4 regions of the Bacillus sp. GW821-FHT11D08 genome follow, and region 1 is predicted to be linked to each of the others. Evidence: riboswitches for the same ligand, from Rfam matches in the RefSeq annotation. Region 1 holds a riboswitch; each other region holds the start of a gene.

Region 1 (7,493 bases):
CCGCCATATTATACGTTTTGGACAAGGTATAGATTTCGATTCCCGTCTCTTTTGCGCCTTCGGTCTGCAAAAAGCTCAGCGGTTTATGCCCGTCAAAGCCGACGGCTCCGTACGCGAAATCATGAACGACACAAATGCCGTTTTGCTCCGCAAAACCGACCGTCTCCTCGAAAAACGCCTCTGTCGCCACAGCGCCGGTCGGATTATTCGGATAATTGAGATACAGCAGCTTCGCCTCGCTCCGCACCTTTTCAGGAATTACGCTGTAATCAGGGAGAAACCCTCTTTCTTCCGTCAGCGGCATCATTTCCATTCTCGCTTTTGCAAGGGCGACGCCTGACCAGTAATCAGGATATCCGGGATCAGGCACCAGAATGGTATCTCCCGGGTTTAAAAGACATTGCGGAAGCTCAACAAGTCCCGCCTTGCCTCCGAACAGCACGGCGACTTCCGTTTCCGGATCAAGCGTGACCCCGTACTCCCTTTCATAAAATGCAGCGGCTGCTTCTTTGAAGCTGTAAGCGCCCCGGAATGATGAGTATTTATGATTTTCCGGCCTTTCGACGGCGCGCTTCATTTCTTCAACGATATGCTGAGGCGTCGGCTGATCAGGGTTTCCCTGCCCTAAATTGATGACGTCTCTGCCTTCTTTCAGCTTTTGATTCACTTTTTGCACCAATGATGCGAAAAATTGTTCCGGCAGCTGTTTGAGTACATCTGAGATTTCAAAGTTCATATTTTCACCTTCTAAAAATGTCTTGAAATGATAGTCCATCATCATATATGGTTAAATAAAAAAAGTAAAGAGAAACTTGAGGTGTTAAAAAATGAAATGGACCGTTTCCTGTTTGCAATTTGATATTTCATACGGAAATCCTTCAGAAAACTTTAAAAAAGCAGAATCTTTGATTGAGCAAGAAAGCCGCCATGCGGATGTAATCGTGCTTCCTGAGTTGTGGACGACCGGCTATGATCTCACACGGCTAGACCAGCTGGCGGATGAAAACGGCAAAGTTTCGGAACAATGGCTTAAAGAAACGGCAAAAACATACAACGTACACCTCGTTGCCGGATCTTTTGCGGTCAAAGAAGGCGAAAATGTCTATAACACCATGTACATCGCCGATAACAGCGGACAGATCGTGAAGCGGTATCAGAAAGCCCATCTGTTTCAGCTGATGGATGAACACCTTTACTTGTCAGCAGGAAACAGCGACGGTTCCTTTGAGCTTGACGGTGTCAAGTGCGCCGGACTGATCTGCTATGATATCCGTTTCCCCGAATGGATCAGAAAGCATACGTCCCGGGGCGCGAATGTCCTGTTTATCTCTGCGGAATGGCCTCTGCCCCGCCTTGATCATTGGCGAAGCCTGCTTATCGCCAGAGCAATTGAAAACCAATGTTTTGTCGCAGCCTCTAACTGCACGGGGTCCAATCCCGATAATGAATTTGCCGGCCACAGCCTGATTATTGACCCGTGGGGCCGGATTTTAGCCGAAGGAGACCGGACGGAAGGCGCAGTCCGGGCGGAAATCGATGTGTCAGAAAGCGCGGCCGTGCGGGGAACCATTCCGGTTTTTCAAGACTTGCGGCGTGAACTATATTAATTTTCAAAAAAACGTTGACAAGAATATCCGGCACCTGCTAATATTTTCATCAACTGATTAATCCGAATTGTGATACAAATCAATATATTTTTCTCTTATCGAGAGTTGGGCGAGGGATTGGCCTTTTGACCCCAACAGCAACCGACCGTAATTCCATTGTGAAATGGGGCGCGTACATTTTGCGCCGAGACGATTGTCTCATAAGGCACGGTGCTAATTCCATCAGATGTTATCTGAGAGATAAGAGGCGGACTGCACTGTTTCAGCCTCCTTCTCTTTCAGAGAAGGAGGCTTTTTTTTCGGGCGTATTCTCCGTCACGATCTCTTACTGCCACTACATAATTGGAGGGTAAATCCATGTCAGCAACTAAAACAAGTCTTTATGAACAATTAACAGAAAGCTCCGCCGCCGCGTTAGCCGTCAAGCTCGGCTTATTCCAAAACAAAAGCACTCTGACATGCCGTGAAATCGGCGACGGCAATTTAAATTACGTCTTTCATGTTTACGATAAAGAAAACAAAAAAGGACTGATTATCAAACAGGCGATTCCTTACGCGAAAGTCGTCGGTGAAAGCTGGCCGCTTACAATTGACAGGGCGAGAATCGAAAGCAGCGCCCTCATCCGCCAGGGCGAACACGTGCCGCACCTCGTTCCGGCCGTTTACTATTCCGATACTGAAATGGCCGTCACGGTAATGGAAGACCTCTCGCATTTGCGGATTTCAAGAAAAGGGCTGCTGGAAGGGAAGCATTATCCGAACTTATCCGCCCATATCGGTGAATTTTTAGGGAAAACGCTTTTTTACTCATCCGATTATGCGCTTGATGCGAAAGTAAAGCAGCAGCTCGCAAAGCAGTTTACAAATCCTGAGCTTTGCAATATTACGGAAAGGCTTGTGTTTACAGAACCGTTTCTCGACCATGAGACAAACGATTTTGAAGAGGAGCTGCGCCCATACGCAGAAAAAGTTTGGAACAATTCCCGGCTGAAAGAAGGTGCTGACGAATTGAAAGCCATCTTTCTGAATTCCGCGGAAACATTGGTTCACGGCGATCTGCACACGGGAAGCATTTTCGCCGATGAACATGAAACAAAGGTGATTGATCCCGAGTTTGCTTTCTTCGGACCGATCGGGTTTGACATCGGCCAATTTATCGCCAATCTGCTGTTAAACGCCCTCAGCCGCGACGGTGACGACAGACAGCCGTTATATGATCATACTGCCGCCGTATGGGATACATTTGTGAAAACATTCAGTGAAGCATGGGAGAAAGACTGCTTGCCTTCCCGCAGACACCTGCTGGAAGACACACTGAAAAACGCGTTTGAGGAAGCGGTCGGTTTTGCGGGATGCGAACTGATCCGGCGCACGATCGGACTCGCCCATGTGGCTGACTTAGATGAAATCACTCCGTTTGACAAACGAATCGAACGGAAGAAGCTCGCGCTTGACATCGGCGCCTGTTATATCGAAAACAGAAAAAAACTGAAGCATATCACCGAGGTTCTGGACCAATTTAAGCTCCGTGTAAAGGAATGATGCAGCATGACCAATGAATTTGCCATCCCCCGTTCTGTGGAATGGAAAGAAACCTACATCCGCATTTTAAATCAGCAAAAGCTTCCCGACGTCACTGAATATGTGGAACTTGAAACAAAGGAAGATGTATTCGACGCGATTGTCACGCTGAAAGTAAGGGGCGCCCCGGCCATCGGTATAACCGCGGCGTTCGGACTCGCGCTCTCCGCCAAGTCGTTTGAAGCCCGCGACCTTTCGGATTTCCGACGTCAGTTCGCGGATGTCAAAGCGTATTTAAACAGTTCGAGGCCCACTGCCGTCAACCTCGCGTGGGCGCTTGACAGACTGACGGATTCCATCAGGGATGCGATCTCAATCAATGAAGCGAAGACAACGCTCGTTCATGAAGCCATTCAAATTCAGATTGAGGATGAAGAAACATGCCGAATGATCGGCCAGAATGCGCTGCACCTTTTTAAAAAAGGCGACCAGATCATGACCATCTGCAATGCGGGCTCGATTGCCACAAGCCGATACGGTACGGCGCTTGCTCCCTTTTACTTAGCGAAACAAAAAGATCTCGGCCTTCATATCTACGCATGTGAAACAAGACCCGTTCTCCAAGGATCACGGCTGACGGCGTGGGAGCTGATGCAGGGCGGAATTGATGTCACGCTCATTACCGACAGCATGGCCGCCCATACAATGAAGGAAAAACATATTTCTGCAGTCATTGTCGGCGCTGACAGAATTGCAAAAAACGGTGATACGGCCAACAAAATCGGAACGTACGGCCTCGCTATTTTGGCAAACGCCTTTCAAATTCCGTTTTTTGTGGCCGCACCGCTTTCGACATTTGACTTGCAGATTGAAAACGGCTATCAGATTCCGATTGAAGAGAGAGATCCGGATGAAGTCAGACAGATCTCCGGCATACGCACCGCTCCCGAAGATGTGCCGGTCTTCAATCCGGCCTTTGACATCACACCGGGCAGCCTGATTTCCGGCATTATAACCGAGAAAGGAATTGTGACCGGCTCTTACACGGAAGAAATTGAACAATTATTCACTGACTGCCAGCTGAGCTGAAAAACCGCTGATGATATTGCCTCAGGCAATGTCAGCGGTTTTTTTGTCTGCACAATGTAATCACTTCATCTTTTTGGACGGCTGTAATGAGATGCATTTTAAAAAACAGCTCTGCATAACCGGCTATCTTTTGCGGACGGCTCATTTTCATCAGGCTTCGTCCTCCTTTTTCATCAGACCAACTTTTTTCACTTAATAAAATGATATGTCGGACGTGAAAAAACGGAACGTGCCATACGCTTTATTTTTCTTTATAGGATATTTGTTCGATGTTCAGCAGCACCGCTTTTACATCCGTCTTCGTGCCCGCGTATCCCGTTAAGGCGCTGTTTTTGCCGATTACCCGATGGCAAGGGATCAAAATCGGCAGCCGGTTTCGTTTATTGGCTTGTCCGATGGCGCGCACCGCTTTCGGTTTTCCGATCGCTTCAGCCATATCGCCGTAGCTTCGGGATTCCCCGTAAGGAATCATCGTCAGCGCGTTCCATACCCTTTCCTGAAAGGGTGTGCCTTTTTGTCTCAGAGGCAGAGAGAATTGCTTTCTTTCTCCTGAAAAATATGATGCCAGCTGCTGTTTCGCCTCCGACAGCAAAGCGGTTTCGCACGGCTTTACGCCGGGCGCGTCTTTCCGCCATTCCTCAAAATCTTCCCCGGTGAGAAACAGGCCGGTAATAAAGCTCTCTTCCTCTGTTATGATGACGGTTCCAAACGGCGCTCTCACACTTGTAAAACAGATCATTCCCCGCTCCTTCTTTCTTCGGTATTCTGCCGGATCGGAAGCGTCAAATGAAAAACGGTGCCCTTCCCTTCTTCACTTTCCACATGAATGCGTCCCTGATGTTCTTCGATGATTTTATAGCTGACCATGAGACCGAGGCCCGTTCCCCTGTCTTTTGTCGTGTAAAATGGTTCACCCAGACGTTTTAATTTGTCTTCGGAAATGCCTGTTCCTTCATCTTGAATAGAAATCAAAATGTGGTCTTGATCAGAAGACTGAATGGTCACGTAGATATTGCCGCCGCCCGGCATGACTTCAATGGCGTTTTTTAAAATATTGATAAACACCTGTTTTAATTGATTCGGTTCACAGTAAATCGGCGGGATGTTTCCGGTCAGGTTCAGATGGATCTGCACATTGACAAGATTGGCCTGGGCATTCAAAAGATCAGCCGTGTCTTTCATAATCTGCGTCACGTCTTTTTCTTCATATAATATCGCCTGGGGTTTCGCTAAAATTAAAAATTCAGTGATGATAGACTCGATGCGTTTTAATTCTGAGGTAATGACGTTAAAGTACAGAGAATATTCGCCTTCAATGCTTCCTTGAAGAAGCTGAATGAACCCTTTCAGCGCCGTCATCGGGTTTCTGATTTCGTGGGCGATGCCCGCCGCCAGCTCCCCTACAACATGAAGAGTGTCGGATTTCCGCAGCCTCTCTTCAAGCTCTTTGGCCTCTGTGACATCTTTAAAGATGGCCAGATTCATATTTTGAATGATATTTCTTTTGAAGGAGAATTCCAGTTTGCGGCTGTCGCTGCTGCTTAACAGGAAGGGGATTTCATTATCCATTCCTTCTAAATCAATCTTTCTGGCGGGAACACCCGCGTTTTCAATATCAAATAAAGAAAGAATATCCGGAACGGTGTACGCTCTCAGCTCCTCATCCGGCATACCGAGTATACGGCTTGCGAGAGGATTCGCGTCAATAATGCGGAATTGGTTGTCAAATAAGACCTTGCCGTCCATTGAGCCGTTGAATACTTTTCTGAATTTCAGCTCGCTTTCCCGCAATTCCTTTTCCATCCGCTTACGATCGCTGACATTTCTTAAAATGGTTAAATGCTGACCTTCAAGTATGGTTCGTTTTGATGTGAATTCCAGCTCTTTAAATTGGCCGTTTGCCATCTGAAACAGCATTTCTTCACGGATTTCCCCGTATTTTTCATATTTTTTCTTAATCTGTTTGTATTTTTTCTGCGGATCAACGATAAACGTACATAAATTCGTCTCCACCAGTTTATCCATCGGCAGTTCGAAAATGCGGCACGCCGATTCGTTTGCTTTGGCAATCTTTCCGTCATCAGACCAAATGACAATCGCGTCCATGGCGTTTTCAAAAATTTCGCGGAATCGCTCTTCGCTTTTGAAAAGTTTCAATTCCATCAACCGTTTCTCTGTTATGTCCCTCATAATGGACATGTAGAACCCGCTGATTAAGTTGGACGTAATCGTAAATTCAAACAGCTTCTCTTCGCCCGACCGAAGCTTGACGGGCAGTTCTCCTTTGGCGTTTCCTTTTCTGCGGAGGGTTTCCCAGATTTCTTTCAGATGCTTTTTGTTTTCTCCGTCGGTAAAATGGCGGAGCGACAGATGGGACAATTCATTCTGGCCGATCTCAAAGCTTTTGCAAAAAGAGAGGTTCGCATCAATAAACCCGCCGTCCTTATCAAACAGCACGATGCCGTCGACAGCCCTGTCAAACAAATCTTTAAACAGCTGCTCGTTCATGGAGAATTCGCGCTCTAATATTTTTTTAGAGGAGATGTCCCTCATCACCACAAAAAAATAATCCTCCCCAATTCCGTCTCTGGCGAGGAATTCAATGTATTTCGTCGCGCCGCTGTCAAGCTTAATCGGCACCTCTTTCCACAGATGGCCTTTTTTTAAAAACTTTTTCACGGCCTTATTCAGTTCTTCCTGAGGCACGGAATATAAAAAATCCAGGACGGAGCGGTTAATGAGGTTCTCTGCCTCAATCTGCATCATCCGGGCCGCAGCCTCGTTCGCCTGGACGATTTTCATTTCCTTACGGCATATAAAAATGGCATCAAGCGTGTTATTCATAATCACGTGATACCGGTTCAAATCACTCTTCAGGCGGTCATTTTCCTCTTTCATCCGCTTCAGCTGCTCTTTCAGCGACTCGTTTGTTTGCAAATCCAGAGTTTCAGCCATTCAGTACACTCCTTCTTCAAAAACCTATCCTTCAATATTTCTACAAAATACCTCATCTTCCTTCATTCGCCCTATACATTTCAGAAAATTTCAATGATATGACAAGTTAAAGTCTTTTTCTACGATCCTTACCTCCCCATTACATCATCCTAACAATCCCTTTTGTCCTCCTTCAATTTTTTGTTTTTTATTTTAAAATGAACACCAACAGGAAATAATCATGCAGTGGATGATTTTTGAAGAGAAGGTGATGCTATGACAAAATCGCGAGACAGTTACTTTGACAACGCCAAGTTTATCTTGATTTTTCTGGTGGTGTTC
Region 2 (7,493 bases), 160 kb from region 1:
ACAGCCGTGATCCTTTGCCAATTTGACGACGCCCTTAATATCCGTGATGCCGAGCGTCGGGTTTGACGGCGTTTCCATATAAATGGCTTTCGTGTTCGGCCGGATGGCGCGGGCGACCGCTTCTGTGTCCGTCATATCGACAAAGGTGTGTTCGATTCCGAAACGGGACAGAACCTCAGTCACCATGCGGAATGTTCCGCCGTACACATCCTCCGTGACGAGAACATGGTCGCCTTGGGATAAGAGCAGAAACGCCGTCGAAATCGCCGCCATTCCTGAGCTGAAAGCAAAACCTCTCGTTCCGCCTTCAAGACCTGCGATCGTTTCTTCAAGCGCTGCTCTTGTCGGTGTGCCTGAGCGGCTGTAGTCATATGTCCCGAATTCTTCAAATGAAGACTGATGGAATGTGGAAGCATGCTGGATCGGGACGCTGACGGCTCCGGTGGCTCCGTCTGTTTTAAATGGATTGTGCACGAGCTGGGTTTCCAGCGTCCAATTGTGATTACTCATATGACACGGCCCCCTCTTTTACTTGCTGTAATGCCTGCTTTACATCCCGCTTCAAATCCTCTGCATGTTCAATGCCCACTGAAAATCTCAGCAGACGGTTGCAGACGCCGTTTGCGATACGGATGTCTTCCGGAATGTCCATGTGCGTCTGTGTCGCGGGGTATGTAATAAAGCTTTCCACCCCGCCGAGACTTTCTGCGAAACAGATCGTTTTCAGCGCCTTTAAAAACGGATTGATCCATTCCTCTTTTTGCAGCCGGAAAGACAGCATCCCGCCTTTTCCGGGATATAACACGTCGGCGATTTCTTCTTCCTGTTCTAAAAATTCCGCAAGTTCACGGGCGTTTTCTTCATGACGGCGCATTCTGAGTCCGAGTGTTTTCATCCCTCTCATTAAAAGCCACGAATCAAACGGCGGGAGAACGGCTCCGATCGCATTTTGGTGATTAAACATGATCTCGCCGAGCTCTTCATCCTTTACGACAGCAAGACCGGCAAGGAGATCATTGTGCCCCGCTAAATATTTTGTGGCGCTGTGAATGACGATGTCCGCTCCCAGTTCAAGCGGGCGCTGGAGCACCGGGGTATAAAACGTATTATCCACAATTAAAAGCAGGCCGGCTTCTTTCGTAATCCGGGCGATTTTTTCAATGTCCGCCTCCTGCATTAACGGGTTTGTCGGTGTTTCAACAAATACCGCTTTCGTGTTTTCCGTTATTTTGGAGCGTAAACAGTCTTCATCGCTGAAATCATCGTAAATAAAGCTTAAGCCGTATTTTCTCCATTCGTTTTCAAACAAACGGTACGTGCCTCCGTATAAATCGGAGGATACAATCAATTCATCCCCGCTTTTAAATAAAGCCATAATCGTTTGAATGGCTGCCATTCCCGAGCTGAAGGCAAAGCCTCTCGCACCGTTTTCCAACACGGCGATAGCGTCTTCAACGAGCTGGCGTGTCGGGTTTTTCGTGCGCACGTAGTCAAAACCTGTAGATTCTCCTATTCCTCTATGGCGGTAAGCGGTGGACAGATAAATCGGCGGACTGACCGTTCCCGTTGCTTCTTCGCTTCTATTTCCGATTTGGGCTAATTTTGTATCAACATGCTGCGTCATCAGTAAGCACCATCCTTTTTCAAAAATAAAAAAGCCCCCTCTTCATAAGAAGAAGGAGCTTTTCTCTTCCTCTTATCTTCCAAGCATGTGAATCGCTTGCTGGATTTAGCACCTTGGCACTTTGCCTTCCCGCGGCAAAGCAAACCGGTTGCTGAGGTTTCAAAGGGCCAGTCCCTCCACCTCTCGTGATAAGAATATTGTTTTGTATTTTCTGATTGTTCTATATTAACGCACTATAAAATGAATTTCAATAACTTTTTATTTATCTGAACTCTCGCAAGAAGTGCATCTGAAGAAAGAAATTTCTAATAATTCATGGTACAATAGGAAAAAACCATCAAGACAAGAAGCGGCCTGGAGGAATGCGAAGTGGCATCAAAAAACGGAATCATTCATGAGAAAAAACTTTTCTCCCATGAGCTTGAAGAGGAAATGACCGTTTTGGTCTACCTGCCCGCCACCTTCTCCCCCCTGTATAAATATCATACGGTCATCGCTCAGGACGGCCATGATTATTTCAGATTAGGGAGAATCGGGCGGCAGGCGGAAGAGCTTATGTCAAAAGGGGAAATTGACCGCTGCATCATTATCGGCGTCCCTTATAAAAATGTGCGGGAGCGAAGAAACACATACCATCCAGAAGGGTCTAAGTTCGCCTCATATAAGCGATTCATCGCAAATGAGCTCGTTCCTTTTATCGACAAAGAATACCCGACTTATCAAGTCGGATACGGCCGCACCATGATCGGGGATTCCCTCGGCGGAACCGTTTCGCTCATGACGGCGATTGACTATCCGAACATGTTTGGAAACGTCATCATGCAGTCTCCGTATGTTGACGGGCACGTGCTGGATGCCGTCCGGCAGTCGGAGGATCTCAAACAGATTTCCGTTTATCATCAAATCGGAGAAAAAGAAACCGGCGTTCACACGACAGACGGCCAGGTTCTTGATTTCACCGCGCCGAACGAAGAGCTCAAACAGCTGCTGGAAAGCAAACAGTCTGAATACACGTATGAAACCTTCGACGGGGATCATAAATGGACCTACTGGCAGCCGCTCATCACGCCGGCGCTGAAAAAAATGCTGTAACCATTCATTTAAGGAGGGAACTTTCATGAAATACGGTATTGTTTTATTTCCATCAAAAAAATTACAGGATCTCGCAAATTCGTACCGGAAACGCTACGACCCGAGCTACGCGCTCATTCCGCCGCATCTGACGCTAAGAGATCCGTTTGAAGCGACAGAACAGGAAATCGAGCAGGTCGTATCACAGCTGAGACAGACGGCGAAAGAATCGCATCCGCTCGTTCTGAAAATCACAAAATACAGCTCGTTTTCTCCTGTGAATAATGTGATATATATGAAAGCAGAGCCGACGGAGGAATTAAAATCTCTGAGTGAGAAATGCTACTCAGGAGCATTATCCGGCGAGCCGGAATACAGCTTCGTTCCGCATGTCACGGTCGGCCAGAAGCTGTCGTCAGATGAACATTCCGACGTACTCGGACAGCTGAAAATGCTGGACATTTCCCACGAAGAAGTCATCGACCGTTTTCACTTGCTCTATCAGCTGGATAACGGCTCATGGACTGTGTACGAAACATTTTTATTAGGCGGAGGAGAATAACTGTTTGGAATCCATCATCGCAAAAACTGAAAAACAGCTGAACGACGCTTTTTTCGTCAGAAAAGAGGTCTTTGTTAAAGAACAGCACGTTCCGGAAGAAGAAGAGATTGATCAATTCGAAGACACGTCAGAGCATATAGTCATATATGACGGCGGCCAGCCGGTCGGAGCCGGCAGATGGCGCTTGAAAGACGGGCATGGAAAATTAGAGCGCATCTGCGTGATGAAAAGCCATCGTTCTTTAGGCGTCGGAGCCATCATTATGCAGGCGCTTGAAAAAGCGGCGGCAGCCAAAGGCGCCGACAGCTTTATCTTACATGCGCAGACGCAGGCGGTTCCGTTTTACGAAAAACAAGGATACCGCGTCACATCCGGCGAAGAATTTCTCGATGCGGGCATCCCCCATCTGGAAATGATAAAGGAACACAAACGATAAAATCAAAAGCACTCCTGTTATATGGCAGGAGTGCTTTTTTATGAAAATAAAACTATTTCATGAATTTTATTGAATTTTATGGAAGATCAATGTATGTTTAGTATACGAAGTATTACAATTCATACAAAAAATACAATTCATTTTTCGGAGGGATAAACATGACGGCACCAAAAGGAAAACACATTTTCGGGACTGTTAAAGTGGGCACAAAAGGACAGATTGTCATTCCTAAAGAAGCAAGAGATGTTTTTGATATAAATCCGGGGGATTCACTGCTTATGCTCGGGGATGACCAGCAAGGTATCGCACTTGTTAAACAAGAACTCTTTTTCGAGTTTGCAAAAGATATTTTAAACGCTAAGCAAATCGACGCAGATAGCGAGGATGAGTAAATGCACGCGATTGAGCTGAAGCAATTAACGAAACATTATAAAGAAACCGCCGCCGTTGACCGTCTTGAGTTCTCAGTTGAGAAAGGGGAATTTTTCGCTTTACTCGGTGAGAACGGAGCCGGAAAAACGACATTAATCAGTATGCTTTGCGGACTCCTTTCTCCGGATGACGGTGATGCATCAGTGCTTGGACACAGTATTTTGACTGATTTGGATAAAATAAAACCGAAATTGAATATGTCCCCGCAGGAAACAGCCATCGCTCCTCATCTAACCGTACGGGAAAACTTAGAGTTTATAGCCGGAGTCTACGGAATTCCGAAAAAAGAAGCAAAAAAAAGAACAGATGAGATGCTCGAATTGTTTCAATTAAAAGAGAAAGAAAGAGCAAAAACCAAAACATTATCAGGAGGAATGCAGCGCCGTCTCAGCATTGCAATGGGAATGATCACCAAGCCGGATATTTATTTCTTAGATGAGCCGACATTAGGGCTGGACGTCCGTTCACGCCGCGAGTTGTGGAAAAATCTTGAGGCATTAAAGGGTGACATGACGATTATTTTAACCACACACTATTTAGAAGAGGCTGAAGCCCTGGCAGATCGTATTTGCATTTTAGAAAATGGGACTTTAAAAGCACTGGGTACGGCGGAGGCTCTGAAAAAGCAAACTCATTCAGCCACATTTGAAGATGCCTTTTTAGCGATTTGTGACGGGGAGGCGGGTCTTTATGCTTGATTTCGCCATTCGCAACCGCAAAGAAATTTTTCGTGACCCCCTATCTATTATTCTTGGAATCGCACTGCCTGTTATTCTATTGTTTCTGTTTACGGCGATTGAAAAAAATGCGCCGCTTGATACCTTTAAAATTCAGCACTTAGCACCCGGACTCATTGTTTTCGGTTTTGCTTTCCTTACAATGTTCTCTGCATTGCTGATCGCAAAAGACAAACAGACCGCCCTTTTGACCCGTTTGTTTGCTTCTCCTTTAAAAACAGCCGATTATGTCATCGGTTATGCACTGCCGATGCTGCCGTTAGCCATTTTACAGATCGTCATTTGTTTTATCGCAGCAGCGGCTGCCGGTTTATCCGCCGAGTGGATGAATCTTCTCGCAGGTATCGCTGTCTTGCTGCCGATTGCGATGATGTCCGTTTTCTTCGGTTTATGTTTAGGGGCTGTGTTTACGGACAAACAAATTTCAGGTATCGGAACGATTTATATTACACTCGTGCAATTTCTGGGCGGGGCTTGGATGGAGGTGAGCCTGCTCGGTGACACATTCAAACATATCGCTTATGCCTTACCGTTTGTTCACTCGATCGAGCTGGCCCAGGAAGTCATAACCGGAGATTATTCTTCCTTTCATCAGCATATTTGGCCGATAGCGGGATATACCGTTTTGGCGCTTGCACTTGCTTTCCTCAGTTTTATGAAAATCAGGAAGAGATAAAAAAAGCCGGCACTCCGTAATGGGAGCGCCGGTCTTCTTTATTACGTTTCTTTCAGAAGGCTTATCGTATGCGGCAGCAGACGGTCATCCCCCGGACTGCCATGCCCCGGAACGACAATGCTGATGTCCTGATATCTTTTCATGACTTTGCGGACGGCGCGCGGCCACTGATCCGGATAAAAGCCGGGAGTAGGCACGATTTCCTTTGTTTCTAAAGCCTTGATTAAGCAACCGCCGAATAAGAGCTTATCCTCAGGCAGCCAGACGGTCATATTGTCTTCCGTATGCCCTTTTCCCGGATAAAACGTTTCAATTTTCATATCGCCAAACTGCAGCTTTGTCACGTTTTTCAGATCTCCGAGCGGCCGGTCATATCCCTGCTGTCGGGCGAAGTCGGCGGTCAGCTTCGTGCTGTGCACCTTTACACCGTATTTGTACAGGGTGTTCAGACCGCCGATACGATCATCATGGGCGTGTGTCACAATGGCATCGGTCATCCTTTTGCCGGGAAACCGCTTTTTTATTTGTGTCATTAATTGCTCTGTGAGACTGTCATTCCACGGAGTATCAATCAGTACGATTCCTTTGGAAGTCTCAAGAAGCAATCCGTTCGCAGGGACGGGACTTCCGTCTGCCGTACCGATGCTTGTATGCATCCAGACATGCGGCGCCAGCTGTGTGAGAGTGACACCTTTTGCTGCGGAGCCCTCCGCCGCGTCTGCCGGTTTCATTCCGGGAGTAAAGAGGCCGAAAAGAAATAACCCCGCAATTAATAATGAAAGCTTTCTCAAATTGAATCATTCCTTTCCGCATCTTTCATATATACGACTCAAAAAAACCCGGATATATCCGGGCTTTTTCACACGTATTGATTTATTAACCGGCCTTTTCCCATGATTTGCGGCAGACGGGAAAGAGAGCGCTTACGTTTTTCCTCATGTACTTTCTTTTCTGCGGCTGCGGTGTTTTCCTGGCGGCGCTCCACCTCTCTGTACACCCTGTCATTGGCGAGGGCGGCCGCTTTCGTAATGCCGGCGTAATCAGGCTTATAACCCGCTGCCCGGTTTGCGTATTGAGAATACTGCTGGTTTTGAATCCGTCCTGCATAAATCATATGTACCCCTCCCCTTCGCTTTTTATTTCCCTTAATCTTACTTTTTGAAACGCGGTTCTTTTGTTATGATATTCTTTGTCTATCAAATGGATGAACACCTTTTAATGGGAGGACCCCTTTTTGAAATGCGCCCGACTGAATAACCGAACGATACATTTACATACATATTCAAGAGAACATTACCAATTCCTTTTTGAAGAAGCCCAAAAAGGGAATATTTTTTGCGCACATTGTGACCAGCCCGTCTTGATGCGGCTTTCGATTTTAGAGCAGCCGGCATTTTATCACCGGCAAAAGGGAGACTTCACCGCCTGTGAAAAAGCATGCGCGGCCAAGGAACCACTAGCGGAGAAAGAAACAGAAGAGTATAAGGAAGCCGGCATGTTCCGCCTGCCGAAAGGAAAAGCGATTTCAGAGAATCCGAAACCGATCGTCTCAGAATGGAAAAGCCCGAAAAAAGTGCCTGCGACCGAACCGTTTTCACCAACATCCGAGGCGGCTGATACATCTTTGTTCCCCGGCATCGGCCTGAACCGTGAACAGATGAAGGCAGTTACTGAAACGGACGGGCCTTTATTAGTGCTTGCCGGAGCGGGAAGCGGAAAAACAAGGGTGCTGACAGCACGCGCCGCCCATATGATTGAACACCTCGGCATTTCACCTGAGAATATGCTGCTTGTGACCTTTACGACAAAAGCCGTCGCCGAAATGAAAGAGCGGATGGCAAATGAGTACGGTCTGGCAGCCGGAAAAGTCTCCCGTCTCGTGACAGGAACATTCCACAGCTTTTTCTATAAAATACTCTATCACTATGATTCTTCAAAATGGAACGGCAGCCAGC
Region 3 (7,493 bases), 240 kb from region 1:
CGGCTGCCGAGTCTCGGCTCTTCTTTTCTTTCTGAAGGGTGAATAAACGCGCGGATGCCTTCATCGGTAATCAGAAAAGAGCCTGATGCAATCAGTCTGTACACCGTGCCCGTCAGGTCTTTATTCATGACGTCTTCCCCTGCATCCGTAAATAATTCACTGATGATATCCTCAGGCGCCGGCTTGGCAAACATGCGCCCGCGGCTTGTCACCTTCAGCATGCAATACAGTCTGTCTCCTTTTTGCGGCCAGACGGATTTGTACGGAGGCAGGTGCTCCGTTGCGACGAGCGCGTCTTTTGACAGACCGACGTCGACGAATACGCCCATATCTTCCACAGCGTCCGTCACTTCCACCCATCCGTAGTCATAAAAGCTGATGAGCGGCTTTTTCATCGTCGCCGCGAGTCTTTCCTGATGATCGACGTAAATAAATACGTCCACTTCATCTCTGTCTTCGATATCCTCTGTGATTTCACTGTTATGTAAAAGAACCGTATCCTCGCCGTCGGTTAAAAAATAACCGAAATCGGTTTGGTGATCTATACTAAGCGTGAGCTGCTGCCCTGGTCTCATGTTATCGTCCTTCCTGATTCGCCCGTATGAGGCTGATGTTTTTCTCATTTTTTCCAATATGCATAAATTCATGCTTTATGCTGTTGGACATTTCTCTTTATTCTACTATAATCAACTCATAAGTGAAATGTTATAGGAGGTTTTCTCATGGCAAAAGAAAGTTCTTTTGATATTGTATCCAAAGTTGAATTTCCCGAAGTGCAGAATGCGATTCAGATGACGCTGAAAGAAATCGGCACGCGCTATGACTTTAAAGGATCGAAAAGCGATGTAACTTTAGAAAAGGAAGAACTTGTCCTGATTTCTGATGACGAGTTTAAACTGAATCAGCTCAAAGATGTGCTGAGCGGCAAGCTGATCAAACGGGACGTGCCGACGAAAAACATTGAATACGGCAAAATCGAAAATGCATCGGGAGGCACGGTGCGCCAGCGTGCGAAGCTTGTACAGGGCATTGATAAAGACAACGCCAAAAAAATCAACGCGGTGATTAAAAACTCCGGCTTGAAGGTCAAGTCGCAGATTCAGGACGACCAAGTGCGCGTCACCGGAAAAAATAAAGATGATCTGCAGCAGATTATTGCAGCCGTCCGCGGAGCAGACCTGCCGATTGACGTTCAATTTATTAATTTTAGATAAATTATGTGATTCCTATTGATTATTGTCTCTATTTTCGGTAAATTTGGAGAAAGGGATTTTCACAGTTAAGTTTTGGAAACCCATGACAATTACATGAACGTTCTTATCAAGAGAAGCCGAGGGACTGGCCCGACGACGCTTCAGCAACCGGTGTAGTGGTTTACCCAAACCATGACCAAGGTGCTAAATCCAGCAAGCTAAAAACAGCTTGGAAGATAAGAAGAGAGACAAATGATTACAAAGTCTTCTTCTTAAGAAGACTTTTTTTATTTCTCTTTTTTCCTTGCTGAATGTGACGAAGGAGGCAAACAATGGGACTATTACAAGACTTAAAAGAACGGATTTTAATCGGAGACGGCGCGATGGGCACTCTCCTCTATTCCTACGGCATTGACAGATGTTTTGAGGAACTGAACGTATCAAAGCCCGAAGAGATCAAGCGGATACATAAGGCTTACGTGGAAGCCGGGGCAGACATCATCCAGACAAATACGTACGGCGCGAATTTTATTAAGCTCTCAAGATACGGACTTGAGGACGAAACGAAAAAAATCAATCAGGAGGCGGTCAGAATCGCGCGCGCTTCCTCAGACGGCGCTTATGTATTGGGAACGATGGGCGGCATCCGCACCTTTAACAAAAACGCCTACAGCCTGGAGGAGATTAAACGCAGCTTTCGGGAGCAGCTTTATTTATTGCTGCACGAAGAGCCGGACGGTCTGCTTCTGGAAACATACTATGATTTAGAAGAGGCGCGCGAAGTGCTGAAGATCGCGAGAAAAGAAACGGAACTTCCGATTATGCTGAACGTATCCATGCACGAACAGGGCGTGCTGCAGGACGGAACGCCGCTTCGGGAAGCCCTCAGGTCCATTGCCGATCTCGGCGCTGACATAACGGGAATCAATTGCCGGCTCGGCCCGTACCACATGATTGAAGCGCTCACCGAAGTGCCGATTTTCAGTGACGCTTATTTATCGGTCTATCCGAACAGCAGCCTTCCGTCTTTAGAAGAAGGCCGGCTTGTTTATGATACGGACGATGCCTATTTCCGGGAGAGCGCCGTACAGTTCCGCACTCAGGGCGCGCGCATTATCGGCGGCTGCTGCGGTACGACGCCAAACCATATCAGAGCCATGGCTGAAGCGGTCCGCGGCCTTTCCCCCGTCACTGAGAAAGAAGTGAAAATCAGACGGGAAGAAGAAGTCATCTCAGTCAGCAACGAACGAATCGAACCGGGTTTAAACGAAATCGCCGCTCAAAAACGGTCAATTATCGTAGAGCTTGATCCGCCGAAAAAATTGAATTTTGACAAATTTCTGCAAGCGGCGGCTGAATTAAAAGAAACCGGCATAGAAGCGCTGACGCTCGCCGACAATTCATTGGCGACACCGCGGATCAGCAATGCAGCCTGCGGTTCATTGCTGAAAGAGCGCCTTGATATCCGTTCTCTCGTTCACATTACATGCAGAGACCGCAACATCATCGGCCTTCAGTCACATTTAATGGGGCTGGATACGCTCGGGCTCACCGACATTTTAGCCATCACGGGTGATCCTTCAAAAATCGGCGACTTTCCAGGGGCTACCTCCGTCTATGATTTAACGTCCTTTGACTTGATCAGGCTGATTAAACAATTCAACGAGGGCATTTCTTTATCAGGGAAACCGCTCGGCAAGAAAACGAACTTTTCCGTAGCCGGAGCATTTAATCCGAATGTCCGCCATCTCGATAAAGCAGTAAAACGGCTGGAGAAAAAAATCGAGTGCGGAGCTGACTACTTCGTGTCCCAGCCTGTCTACTCGGAGCAGCAGCTCATTGACATTCATCATGAAACGAAGCATCTCAAAACACCGGTGTATATCGGAATCATGCCGTTAACGAGCAGCCGCAACGCAGAGTTCATCCATCATGAAATCCCGGGCATTAAGCTGTCAGACAGCATCCGCGAAAAAATGGCGCTCGCCGGCGAAGACAAGCGGAAGCAGAAAGCCGAAGGCCTCGCCATCGCCAAGTCGCTTCTCGACACGGCGTGCGAACTGTTTAACGGAATTTATTTAATCACCCCGTTTCTCCGTTCTGATTTGACGTCAGAGCTTGCAGCTTATATTAAGCAAAAGGATGAAAAGCGGGCTGATGTATATTTGCATTAACGCGGAAGAGGCCGCCTGATATGACAGGCGGCTTTTTCATGGTACGATACAGAAAAAGAATCAAGCAAAGGAGGATTTTTTCATGGTTGAAGTAAAACCCATCACCGCAGAAGACACATACGCGATCAGACACAGCGTGCTGCGCCCCCATCAGACGATTGAGGATTGTAAATATGATCAGGACAGCGTCAAAGGAGCCTTTCATCTCGGAGGTTTTTACGACGGGACATTGATCAGCATCGCTTCTTTCTACCCGCAGAACCAGCAGGCTTTACAGGCAGCGCCCGCCTATCAGCTGCGCGGCATGGCGACGCTTGAGGAATACCGGACGCAAAAAGCGGGAAGCACGTTAATCGCCTATGCAGAACGAAAACTGGCAGATATGGGGGCGGCGCTTGTCTGGTGCAACGCCAGATGTCACGTAAAGGGATATTACGAAAAGCTCGGCTGGAAAAGCACGGGCAGCCCCTTTGACATACCCGGCATCGGCCCGCATGTGATCATGTATAAAGAACTCGCCTGAAACAGACAAATGCCCTTGGGGACATGTCTCTAAGGGCATTACCTTGAATGTCACGCCTGCTTTTATATGCGGTACTATTGACGCCCTCCCGCTTTTTTAATACCCTTTGTACATTACACAACAGCAAGGATGGCAGGCAGAACGATATCTGTCAATTGCCGTTTTCAGCTATTAATTCAGAAAAGGAAGTATGAGATGAATACGATCCAAAAACCGAAAATCCCGAAAGAATTGCCGGTGCTTTCTTTCACAGAAGCGCTTCAGGACGACCTCATAAAAGAAGTCGCCATAGAAAACGCCGTCGTAAACAGCAAACTGGACGGCCTGCGCGCCGAAAAAGTCATTTTCAGAAACACCGTTTTTACGGATGTCTCTTTCAGACATATGGAATGTACGGATGTCCTGTTTGACAAATGTGATGTCTCAAACGCTGATTTCAGCGGAAGCATCATCCATAGAACGGCGTTTCAGCATTCAAAACTTCTCGGCTTGAATCTGGCGGATTCCGCCATGCGTCATGTACGGTTTGAAGACTGCCTCGCAAATTACAGCTCCTTCAGCTATTCCAATATGAAGCATGTCCGGTTTGACACGTGCGCTCTTACAGAAAGCGAGTGGAATGATGCCGTTCTTGAATACACTGATCTTGACGCCTGTGATTTGAACGGCTCAAATTTTATCGGCACGTCTCTTTTTAATATGGATATCAGCACGTGCACATTTGATCATCTGCACGTCTCACTTGAGAAGCTGAAAGGATGCCGCATCTCTCCGGCGCATGCCGTTACATTCGCAGAAGCGCTCGGAGCCATTGTGACGTGATCTTTTATCTTTTATCAAACGAAACGGCGGGCGATGTCCGCTATCGTTTGAATGCCTTTTTCCAAGTCCGGTAAGGATGCGTATGAATAGGAAAAACGCAGGCTTTGCCGGTCTTCGGGAAGATAGAGAGCTCCCGGATTGATCAGCACGCCGGCCTCCAAGGCACGGGTGAAAAGCGTCTGAACGGCGATTGCTTGATGAAAAGTGACCCAAATATAAAAGCCCCCCTCCGGCACACGCCACTCCGCAATATCTCCCGCGTATCTTTCAAGAGAACGCAATGCCGCATCTCTTCTGATTTTGAGTTCCTTTCTGAGACGCAAAAGGCGCGCTTCATAGCGGCCGCTTGACAGCCATTGACATGCCGCCCATTGAGATAAAGCACTGGAGCCGTAATCCGTCTGCATTTTAATATCGGCGAGCCTGTCTGCAACCGGCTCAGGGGCGACGACCCATCCGATGCGCAGACCCGGGCTTACGGTTTTTGACAGCGTGCCGATATACAGCACATTCCCCTCACCGTCCATCGATTTTAACGGAAGCGGCGGTTCTTTATCGATCCATAAATCACCGTATGCGTCATCTTCAATGACAGGCAGGCGGTGATTTCTTGCGAGCGCGATGAGTTCCTTCCTCCGCTTGAGTGACATCACCGTTCCGGTCGGATTATGGAATGACGGAATGGTGTACAGCAGCCCTGCTTCGTATTGCCGCCGGTAAGCGGGAAGATGATCCGTTTTGATTCCACTCCCATCCATCGGCACTCCCTTAAGCCTGACGCCCGCTGATTGAAACACACGCAGGGAATGGAGATACGACGGGTTTTCAGTCAGCATGACGGAGTTTGGTTTTAGCAGCCCGATTGAAATGAGCTGAAGCGCCTGCAGTGCGCCTGAGACGATTACGATGGATGCCGGGGACGCGTGAATCCCCTTTGTTTTCAAATGTTCCGCGACGCTTTGCCGAAGCTGCAGGCTGCCCTTCGGTTCTTCATAGCCGAGCGCAAAAGTGTTAGTTCCCGCTTCACGGAACAGTTCGGCCATCTCCTGCTCAGGCAGCAGCTCTTGACTCAGTTCACCCGTCCCCAGCCTGATCAGATCCGGACGCGGCTCGTTTTGATTAATGGCCTGAATCAAGGATGAATTCGGCTGATGACTCCCCGATGTAACGTATGTGCTCCAATCAAGGGGCTTAGCCGCTGCCATGATGCTCCACGTATTGTTGACGACCTTAGTGCCTCCCCCTCTTTTTCCTTCCAGAAGACCTTGGGCGATTAACTCATCAACTGCTGCCGTCACTGTGCTTCGGTTGACCTGAAGCTCCTCGGCGAGCTTTCTTTGTGAGGGAATTTTCGTGCCAATGGTCCATTCGCCATGAAGTATTTTTTCTTTTATATGCTGTTCGATCTGGAGATAAAGCGGTATGTGCGACTCCCGATCCGGACGCCAGCTGTTCATACGTCATCCCTCCTTCTTTATTTATTATACATTTGGCTGGTTTAAGTACCAGCCAAATGGCCGGAGACATCAGCACACAGTGCGGCTACAATGAGATTTAGTTGACGATTGGAGGGTTTTACGATATGAATGCCATTCTTCACGGAGTGATGCTCGCTTTCGGCCTTATTTTGCCATTGGGCGCGCAAAACGTGTTTATTTTTCAGCAGGGAGCCTGGCAAAAACATGTGTGGCAGGCGTTTCCCGCAGTGATTGCCGCCGCGGTATGCGATACGATTCTCATCAGCGCGGCCGTCGCAGGCGTGTCAATGATTATTGCAGAGATTCCCGTTTTTCAGACCGTCATGCTTATAGGCGGCTTTTTGTTTCTCAGTTTTTTAGGCTGGCAGACTTGGAGAAGCAAACCGCAGGCCGAACAGGCGAGAAAAACGATTTTCACGGCAAAAAAACAGGCGGTCACGGCCGTCATGGTATCCCTTTTGAACCCGCATGCGATTTTGGATACCGTCAGTGTCATCGGCACAAGCTCCGCCGCCTATCCGGGAATTGATAAATGGCTGTTTGCCGGTGCTTGTATCGCGGTTTCCTGGGTATGGTTCGCCGGACTGGCATTCGCGGGACGGCTCGTCCAAACGGCGGATACAGGAGGCCGGCTCCTCGGCATCCTGAATAAATGCTCGGCATTGGTGATGTGGGGTGCTGCTTTTTATTTTGCTGCGCTTTTGTTTCGATAAAAGGAATTCGGCCAGGCCATGTTGAATGTACCGGAAGAAGAGGGGGAATTGGAATGTCAGACATTTTAAAGCTGTATCACTACCACAGATGGGCAAATGAGCAAGTTATTCAGCATCTGAAGACGCTGCCCGCGGTCAGCTTACAGCAGAAACTGAAAAGTGTTTTTCCGACTGTGAACGCCGTGCTTGTGCATATATACCGGGCTGATTACATTTGGCTTCACGTGCTTTACGGAGAAACTTTCGAACAAATCGTCTCGCAGTTTGATCAATTTGAAAAGCTTGACGGAGATTTTGAGGCGATTGAACATAGAATGACTGAACTGGACAAAGAATTCAGCGAATTTTTAAAAGAAATGGAGAACCCGGAAGGTCCGATCTCTATTTCTCATCCGCGCCTGGGGACGCTTCAGACGACATATGCCGATGTGATCCGGCATGTTGTGAATCACGGCACATACCATCGCGGCAATATCACCGCGATGCTTCACCAAATGGGCTATAAAGGCGTGCCGACTGACTACATTTTTTTCTCATACGAATCATAAAAAAGCAAAGGCCTCCCGGGCCTTTGCTTTTTTACTTCGAAT
Region 4 (7,493 bases), on a different contig from region 1:
TGCTGTCGCGTCCGCGCGCGGCTCCGCGGCGGTTGACGTATGTTGTGACGCCTGCTGACAGGTTGTCAACGGCGCCGTACGTCACGCTGGCATTATCACCTGTGACCACTTCACTGATAATGTTGAATACAGATTCTTTCGGATTCACCGTGCTGATGTAGTTCTCAACGTAAGTGACGGAGCTGTGGTCTTCAGCGACGATCAGCACGTGGTTGAACAATGCCGTGTCATTGCTTTCATGAACGTAAACGGCCTGAACAGGCGTCTCCACCTGAACGTTTTTAGGAACATAAAGGAATGCCCCGCCGTTCATTAATGCTGCATGAAGCGCAGTCAGTTTATGTTCGTCGACCTTAACGCCGTCTTTCATGAAATACTTCTCAACGAGGTCGCTGTGCTCACGGGCAGCCGTTAAGATGTCCGTAAAGATGACGCCTTTGTCTTTCAGTTCTTTGGAAAGAGAAAGGAAAGCGGGCGTTTGGTCACGCTGCACGTATAACGTTTTGTCTTCGTTTTCGATATCGATCAGCGCTTTTGCTTCATCAGCTAAATCTTCTAAAGAAGCAAGCGGCGCATTTTCTACTGTATGCTTGTTGAACTTTGTAAAGTTCCAATTTGTGATTTTTGTTTTATCAGGCTTAGGCAGCGGCAGATCTTCAGCTTTTTCAAGAGCCTGTAAGCGCAGGTTTTTCAGCCAGGCAGGTTCTTGATGCTTTTCGGAAAAGCCTTTGACATATTCCTGATCTACGGATAGTTTCGTTTCCAATGTCATGATTATCCCCCTAACGCTTACGCTTCTTGGCCTACAGTTTCGTCTTCAATGCCTAGTTCTTGTTTAATCCAGTCATAACCTTCCGCTTCAAGGCGCTGTGCAAGCTCCGCGCCGCCGGATTTCACTACGCGTCCCTGCATCATAACGTGAACGACATCAGGCGTAATGTAGTTCAGAAGGCGCTGGTAGTGAGTGATCATTAAGCAGCCGAAGTTTTCGCTGCGCATTCTGTTGATTCCTTTAGAAACGACTTTAAGCGCATCGATATCAAGACCTGAATCGATCTCGTCAAGAATGGCGATTTTCGGCTCGATCATCATAAGCTGAAGGATTTCGTTGCGTTTTTTCTCCCCGCCTGAGAAACCTTCGTTCAGGTAACGCTGCGCCATTTCAGGGTCCATTTCAAGGAACTCCATGTTTTCGTCCATTTTGCGGATGAATTTCATAAGAGAAATTTCATCGCCTTCTTCACGGCGTGCGTTAATCGCAGAGCGAAGGAAATCGGCATTTGTCACACCGCTGATTTCGCTTGGGTACTGCATCGCCAGGAAAAGACCCGCCTGAGCGCGCTCGTCCACTTCCATTTCCAGTACATCCTTGCCGTCAAGCGTGATGCTGCCTTTTGTAACTTCGTATTTCGGGTGTCCCATAATCGCTGCTGAGAGCGTGGATTTACCGGTACCGTTCGGCCCCATGACAGCGTGGAATTCGCCGCCTTTTATTTCAAGGTTTACACCTTTTAAGATCTCTTTTCCTTCGATTTCAACGTGAAGATCCTTGATCGTTAATGTTGAAGCAGCCATATCTATACCTCCAAAATATATAATCATTATTCTCAATTTATTCTCATTCTAATTTTATAACAAATGAAAAGTAAATACAACTTTTTATATTACCCGGAACATTCCTAAAGTTTATCAAAGATCAAGGCGTAATTAAAGCTGTTTGAAACAGAAAAAGGGCGGAAATCCACCCTTTTTTACTGACCGATTTTCTCATTAAGCTGCGCTGCGAGGAACTTGCTTTTTTGATATTCAAGCTCCCTCTGCCGTTCGACTTCCATCCTTTTTGAAAGACGCCGTCCGTATTCCTCGTAGCCGATGCCGTGTGACTTCTGCATCGCTTTTTCCATTTCAGGCGTATAGTCAAGGTCCAGTCTCTCGTGGCTGGTGCAGATAATGAATCAATCCCTTCATATATTTGTTTCTATTGTAACAATGATCCCCTGCTCCGGCCAAAGAGAGTGTGCCCCTGAATCCTTTCGAATGTGCCGGAAACCGGCGCTCGCTTTATCTGAAAAACGGTATTCACACGATTGCTCATTCTAATGCGTCGTATGTCCGAATTCCTGAATGCACTGCTGCACGAGGGTCACTCCCTGACTGAGAGCCGCGCCGCCCCCGAATGCCGCCGCGACGCTGATGACCTCAAGGATGTTTTCTTCTGTGGCCCCTTGGTCAAGGCAGCCCTTCGTATGATAAATCATGCAAAATTCATCTTGAGCGCTGATGCTGATGCCCAGAGCGATTAATTGTTTCTCTTTTTCAGTTAATGAATCCGCTGAGAAACACTGTTCAGTAAATTCATTAAACTTCCGCCCCATCATCGGCATTTTTTGTTCAAATATGCCTAAACCTTCTTTGTATTGTTTTAACGCGTCATGCACGCTTTTGCCGTTATCCTGGTATTGAGCCACTGCCATTCCCTCCAATAAGTTAACCTTCCCTTTTATTATGGACAGTTCTCCGATTAATACCCGAAAAAAACCCCGGATGACTCATCCGGGGTTTTCGCTTTATTCAGATACGGGAAGCACGGCTCCGTCGTATTTTTTCTCAATGAAGTCTTTGATTTTCTTAGAGTGAAGCACTTCCATAAGCGCTTTGATTTTCTCTGATTTTTCGTCACCTTTGCGTACGGCGATGATGTTTGCGTACGGGTTGTTTTTCGTTGATTCCACTTCAATCGCGTCTTTTAACGGATTCAGTTTGTTTTGAATCGCATAGTTGACGTTAATGAAGACTGCATCGCCTTCTTCTTCATTATATGCTTTCGCCGTTAATTCAGGGGCGATTTTTTTGAATGTCAGGTTTTTCGGGTTTTTCGTAATGTTTTTCGTAGTCGCTTCAATCGTTTTCACCTTCGGATCAAGTGTGATCAGTCCGGCTTTTTCAAGCATCGCCAGCATACGGCCTTGTTCAGCGACATTGTTAGTCATGATGATGGTCGCGCCTTTAGGCAGGTCTTTCAGTGATTTGTATTTTTTCGTGTAAATTCCGAATGGCTCAAGGTGAACGGCTCCGGCATTCACGAGTTTGTAATCTTTATTTTCCTTCATTTCCTGTTCAAGGTAAGGAACGTGCTGGAAGTAGTTCGCATCCACTTCATTATCAGCTAACGCTTTGTTGTACATTTTGTAATCGTTCAGCACTTTTACTTTTAATGTGTAGCCTTTTTCCTTCAAGAGCGGTTCCGCTTCTTTTAAGATTTCAGCATGCGGTGTTTTTGTCGCGGCGACGACGATTTCCTTTTTATTCGAGCCGTTTGATCCGCAGGCGGCCAAAACTCCCGCGAACACAAGCAGCAGCGCACTTAATACAATCTTTTTCAATGTAAATCCTCCCTTATCTTTTGTCTATTATATTTGTAATTACATCACCGATAATCTGAATGATAAAGACGATGATGAGTATAAATACTGTCGCTACAAACGTTACATCCGTATTATTGGACTGGTAGCCTTCTACATATGCAAGGTTTCCGAGTCCGCCTGAACCGATGGCGCCGGCAATGGCGGTAGATCCGATCAGGGCGATGGCCGTAACGGTGATGCCTGAAATTAACGCAGGCATTGATTCAGGAATCAGCACTTTGAAGATAATCGTCGATGTCTTTGCTCCCATTGATCTGGCAGCTTCGATGACTCCTTTATCGACTTCCCGGAGCGCAATTTCCGCAAGACGGGCGTAAAACGGCGCGGAGCCGATAATCAGCGCCGGCAATGCGGCGTTCGGTCCTAAAATCGATCCGACCAAAATCTTAGTAAAGCCGAGAAGCAGAATAATTAAAATAAGAAACGGAATAGACCTGAAAATATTAACGACCGCCGCAATCACGGTGTTAATGATTTTATTTTCCCATAAGCTTCCCTTGCCCGTTAAAAAGAGCAGAAGACCGAGAACCGCTCCGATGATAAATGAAAAAACTAAAGCGATGACCGTCATATAAAGGGTCTCGTATGTGGCCGTCCACAGCTCGGTTATATCAACGTTCGGGAACCATTTTTCAAACATTTGTGATCACCTCTGCTTCTACCTGTTTGTCTTTGATGAACCGGATCACGTTTTCTACTTCTTTTTCCTGACCGTCAATATGAATGAATAAAGAACCGTAGGCTCCGTCCTTCGTCTGTGAAATTTTCCCCTGCAGAATATTGACGTCCACATCAAAGTTTCGGATCATTTCCGTAATGAGGGGCTGCTCGGCTGCCTGCCCGACAAATGAAAGCTGAATCGTTTTTCCTGTCGCTGTTTCCTGCAGAAAATGCTGGATGGTTTCTTTCGTCTCCTCTGGTTCTGTCACCTGCTGAACGAAACGCTTGGTCATCGGTTCGCGCGGGTTTCTGAAAACTTGGAGTACTTCGCCTTCTTCAACGACTTTCCCGTTTTCCATGACTGCGACTCTGTTGCAGATTTTTCGGATGACGTGCATTTCATGGGTAATGAGCACGATCGTCAGGCCGAGTCTGTCATTTATATCGGATAAAAGATCCAAAATTGAATCGGTCGTCTGCGGATCGAGCGCTGATGTCGCTTCATCGCACAGAAGGACTTTCGGATTATTGGCGAGCGCCCGGGCGATGCCGACACGCTGCTTTTGACCGCCGCTCAGCTGCGACGGATAAGATTTTTCTTTCCCCTCTAATCCGACCAGTTTAATCAATTCATCAGCGCGGCGGACCCGTTCGCTTTTTTTCACGCCGGCGATTTCCAGCGGAAACATAATGTTCTCCCGGACGGTGCGCGACCACAGAAGGTTAAAATGCTGGAAGATCATGCTGATTTCCTGGCGCGCTTTTCTCAGCCCGCGGCTGCTTACTTTATTTAATTCCGTCCCCGCGACTTCCACGGTTCCCGACGTCGGCTTTTCAAGGCCGTTCAGGAGACGGATTAAGGAACTTTTACCAGCTCCGCTATATCCTATAATTCCAAATATTTCGCCCTTTTTGATATCAAGAGTGACATCTTGGACAGCATTGACATCCCCATGCTTCGCTTTGTAAATTTTTGAAACATTTTGAAGATGGATCAAAGCAATCACCCGCCTTACACTATTCTAAGAAATCTTCCGGGTTTCTCCGCAAAAGAAAAGCCTTTCTGCAAAAATGAGCAGAAAGGCTTATTGAAAAAGGCCTTTCTCTCATCTTTCAAAGCAGACCGCTTCGAGTGAATTGGCACCATTTCAACATTGTTGATGGTTGCCGGGCTTCATAGGGCACTTCCCTCCACCTCTCTTGATAAGAGAAAACATATCGTATTTTCGTCCGGAAATTCTTACTGTAGAATAGCACGGCGAATGATAAAAAGTCAATAAAATAAATATTGGAAGCTATTGTCACATAGTAGATTGAGTTACGGCCGTTTACTGATCGCCTGAAAAAATCCGTTTGTCAGCCAGAGGATGGCCTCCAGCTTCAGCAGAGCTCTGAATGATCCTTTCACTTTGAGTTTTCCGCTTTGGATAAGCTTTTGCAAAGAGACATCACCATGCAGGAGATGAATGATTTCCGTCTGGTTTCCGTAAAAGGTCAAATTAGATTTTTCCTTTGAAACCGACGTTTTTCTCATTTCTCCCTGTCCGTTAATTGAGACCGTTAAGGCTTCTGTTTCTCCTTGGAATGTAATCAGCAGCGTTGAGGCGTTTAATAGCGGTTTCAAAAACAGATGCTGTCCGTCATTCTCTGAAACTTCTATTTTCTCCACTCGTATAACCTCCCGTTTTAATGGCCATACATACACTTTCTCTTTTTAACGGACAGAACCCTTTATAAACCGCACGACATTTTCCTGTAAATATTGTCACATCGGGAACGTTTGCGATGTTTTTTGTTTAATCAGCTCATATAAATAGGAAACGGAGCGGAAGGCGTATCCTTTCTCAACAAGCTCTCCGCCTTTAAACAGCAAAAAGCACGGAACGCTTTCAATCTGATAGGCTTTGGCGAATGCGGGGGAATAATTCACGTTGTTTTTATAGAAGGCGGCGCCGGGCAGCATTTCTTCGACGACAGTTAGCATTTTGGACGCCAGCTGGCATGTGCCGCAAAACGGGGTGTACAAATACAGGAGATAAACGTCATCCTGAATCGATTCGAGTTCATTTTCTTGGAGTTCTTTCATGTTTACCACCTCAGGTCGTTCTTTTTCAAAAATACAGTGTCAGCATCAAAGCCGGCTCTGATCAGCACAGATGCGAGATGATGGCCCGGGCACGACTCGACTTGCCTGTATGTTCTGTCTATATAAATATGGCGCGCTTCGGGAAGCTCCCGTTTCAGCTGTTTTCTTAATTTTTCTCCGGAGTCATCTGCGTCCGTTAAAATATAGACGTCTCTGTCAAACAGGCGGTCCGCCAAATCTTCCAGTTCGGTTTGGCCGATCGTCCCGTTTGTACAGACGATTTCCACGGGTTCGATGAGCACTTCCCTGACTTTGATTTTATCAGATTTTCCTTCTACGATAATGACCTTTTCATCTCCGTTGTACATAAGCGCGTCACCTGCCGATTGTTTTAGCGTCAGATTGAAAAAGAAGGCAGTGAAATTCACCGCCAACTGTTAACACCAGCCATTCTCATAATCGCAATCGACATATTTCGGATCGCTGCCGTTTATGACATCGGCTGTTTTATAAAATTTTTGATTTTCAAATGAAAAGCCCTGTTTGAGCTCGTACTGGTCCATGCCTGTCATCTCGCCGATGGCTTCATTTTCATGAAACAAGGAAAACCGGCCGTTTTGAAAGCGGCCCGTAACGTTCTCCGTCACATCGACCTTCTGTTTATCAAAAGCCATTTTAGACACCTCCCGTTACATATAGAATGTCCAAATGGCCCCTTTGCTATCCGATCAGTCTTCTTGTGTCATTTCGTCATATTGCTCGGAAGTCATGAGGTTTTCGATTTCTTCAGCATCAGTCGGTTCCACGACGATCATCCACGCTTTTTCATAAGGAGACTCGTTTACGAATTCAGGACTGTCATCAAGGTCTTCGTTCACTTCCGTCACCGTTCCTTTAATCGGTGCGTACAGTTCGGAAACAGTTTTGACGGATTCCACGCTGCCGAATGGCTCGTCCGCTTTAATTTCGGCGCCGACTTCCGGAAGCTCGACAAAGACGATGTCGCCAAGTTCGGCTTGCGCGAAATGTGTAATCCCGATGCGGGCTTTTCCGTCCTCAACTTTGACCCATTCGTGCTCTTTGGAATAACGCATATCTTTCGGTGTGCTCATCTAAATCCCTCCATTTTTTTCTTATAATAAGAAGATACCATAATTCTTTGAACCTGGCATTACATCCAATATTTTTCGAATTGGTCTTCTTTAAAGCCGACAGTGACTTTTTCGCCGTCTGTCGTAATCGGGCGTTTCAGGAGCATACCGTCTGATGCCAGGAGTTCGAGCTGTTCATCCTCTGACATATGGTACAGTTTTTCCTTTAAG

The links. A riboswitch is a leader RNA that binds a small molecule or an ion and turns the genes downstream of it on or off. The one in region 1 is predicted to bind S-adenosylmethionine.
Region 2: linked by a shared signal. The riboswitch ahead of AC1RRX_RS04805 (methionine biosynthesis PLP-dependent protein) and the one ahead of mtnK (S-methyl-5-thioribose kinase) in region 1 are both predicted to bind S-adenosylmethionine.
Region 3: linked by a shared signal. The riboswitch ahead of AC1RRX_RS04345 (bifunctional homocysteine S-methyltransferase/methylenetetrahydrofolate reductase) and the one ahead of mtnK (S-methyl-5-thioribose kinase) in region 1 are both predicted to bind S-adenosylmethionine.
Region 4: linked by a shared signal. The riboswitch ahead of metN (methionine ABC transporter ATP-binding protein MetN) and the one ahead of mtnK (S-methyl-5-thioribose kinase) in region 1 are both predicted to bind S-adenosylmethionine.

What each region holds. Positions count from the first base shown of each region.
Region 1 covers NZ_JBXARS010000002.1:390,113-397,605, reverse strand. Annotated here, with positions in the region: gene AC1RRX_RS05745 (pyridoxal phosphate-dependent aminotransferase) at 1-736, opposite strand, end outside; gene AC1RRX_RS05740 (carbon-nitrogen family hydrolase) at 828-1,607, shown strand; SAM riboswitch class I at 1,700-1,854, shown strand; gene mtnK (S-methyl-5-thioribose kinase) at 1,965-3,149, shown strand; gene mtnA (S-methyl-5-thioribose-1-phosphate isomerase) at 3,156-4,217, shown strand; gene AC1RRX_RS05725 (methylated-DNA--[protein]-cysteine S-methyltransferase) at 4,459-4,956, opposite strand; gene AC1RRX_RS05720 (PAS domain-containing sensor histidine kinase) at 4,953-7,172, opposite strand; gene AC1RRX_RS05715 (acyltransferase family protein) at 7,428-7,493, shown strand, end outside.
Region 2 covers NZ_JBXARS010000002.1:229,168-236,660, reverse strand. Annotated here, with positions in the region: gene metC (cystathionine beta-lyase) at 1-510, opposite strand, end outside; gene AC1RRX_RS04805 (methionine biosynthesis PLP-dependent protein) at 503-1,624, opposite strand; SAM riboswitch class I at 1,694-1,819, opposite strand; gene AC1RRX_RS04800 (esterase family protein) at 1,994-2,716, shown strand; gene AC1RRX_RS04795 (YjcG family protein) at 2,742-3,257, shown strand; gene AC1RRX_RS04790 (GNAT family N-acetyltransferase) at 3,262-3,693, shown strand; gene AC1RRX_RS04785 (AbrB/MazE/SpoVT family DNA-binding domain-containing protein) at 3,852-4,085, shown strand; gene AC1RRX_RS04780 (ABC transporter ATP-binding protein) at 4,086-4,823, shown strand; gene AC1RRX_RS04775 (ABC transporter permease) at 4,816-5,538, shown strand; gene bla (subclass B1 metallo-beta-lactamase) at 5,580-6,329, opposite strand; gene AC1RRX_RS04765 (hypothetical protein) at 6,398-6,652, opposite strand; gene AC1RRX_RS04760 (ATP-dependent helicase) at 6,773-7,493, shown strand, end outside.
Region 3 covers NZ_JBXARS010000002.1:149,237-156,729, reverse strand. Annotated here, with positions in the region: gene AC1RRX_RS04355 (CvfB family protein) at 1-623, opposite strand, end outside; gene AC1RRX_RS04350 (YajQ family cyclic di-GMP-binding protein) at 723-1,214, shown strand; SAM riboswitch class I at 1,315-1,436, shown strand; gene AC1RRX_RS04345 (bifunctional homocysteine S-methyltransferase/methylenetetrahydrofolate reductase) at 1,526-3,367, shown strand; gene AC1RRX_RS04340 (GNAT family N-acetyltransferase) at 3,450-3,890, shown strand; gene AC1RRX_RS04335 (pentapeptide repeat-containing protein) at 4,086-4,712, shown strand; gene pdxR (MocR-like pyridoxine biosynthesis transcription factor PdxR) at 4,727-6,169, opposite strand; gene AC1RRX_RS04325 (LysE/ArgO family amino acid transporter) at 6,295-6,903, shown strand; gene AC1RRX_RS04320 (DinB family protein) at 6,957-7,451, shown strand.
Region 4 covers NZ_JBXARS010000001.1:511,295-518,787, reverse strand. Annotated here, with positions in the region: gene sufD (Fe-S cluster assembly protein SufD) at 1-772, opposite strand, end outside; gene sufC (Fe-S cluster assembly ATPase SufC) at 790-1,575, opposite strand; gene AC1RRX_RS02640 (YuzK family famiily protein) at 1,752-1,904, opposite strand; gene AC1RRX_RS02635 (carboxymuconolactone decarboxylase family protein) at 2,097-2,474, opposite strand; gene metQ (methionine ABC transporter substrate-binding lipoprotein MetQ) at 2,568-3,383, opposite strand; gene AC1RRX_RS02625 (methionine ABC transporter permease) at 3,397-4,065, opposite strand; gene metN (methionine ABC transporter ATP-binding protein MetN) at 4,058-5,083, opposite strand; SAM riboswitch class I at 5,189-5,295, opposite strand; gene AC1RRX_RS02615 (SCP2 sterol-binding domain-containing protein) at 5,404-5,754, opposite strand; gene AC1RRX_RS02610 (thioredoxin family protein) at 5,851-6,171, opposite strand; gene AC1RRX_RS02605 (toprim domain-containing protein) at 6,174-6,539, opposite strand; gene AC1RRX_RS02600 (YusG family protein) at 6,609-6,845, opposite strand; gene gcvH (glycine cleavage system protein GcvH) at 6,900-7,283, opposite strand; gene AC1RRX_RS02590 (arsenate reductase family protein) at 7,343-7,493, opposite strand, start outside.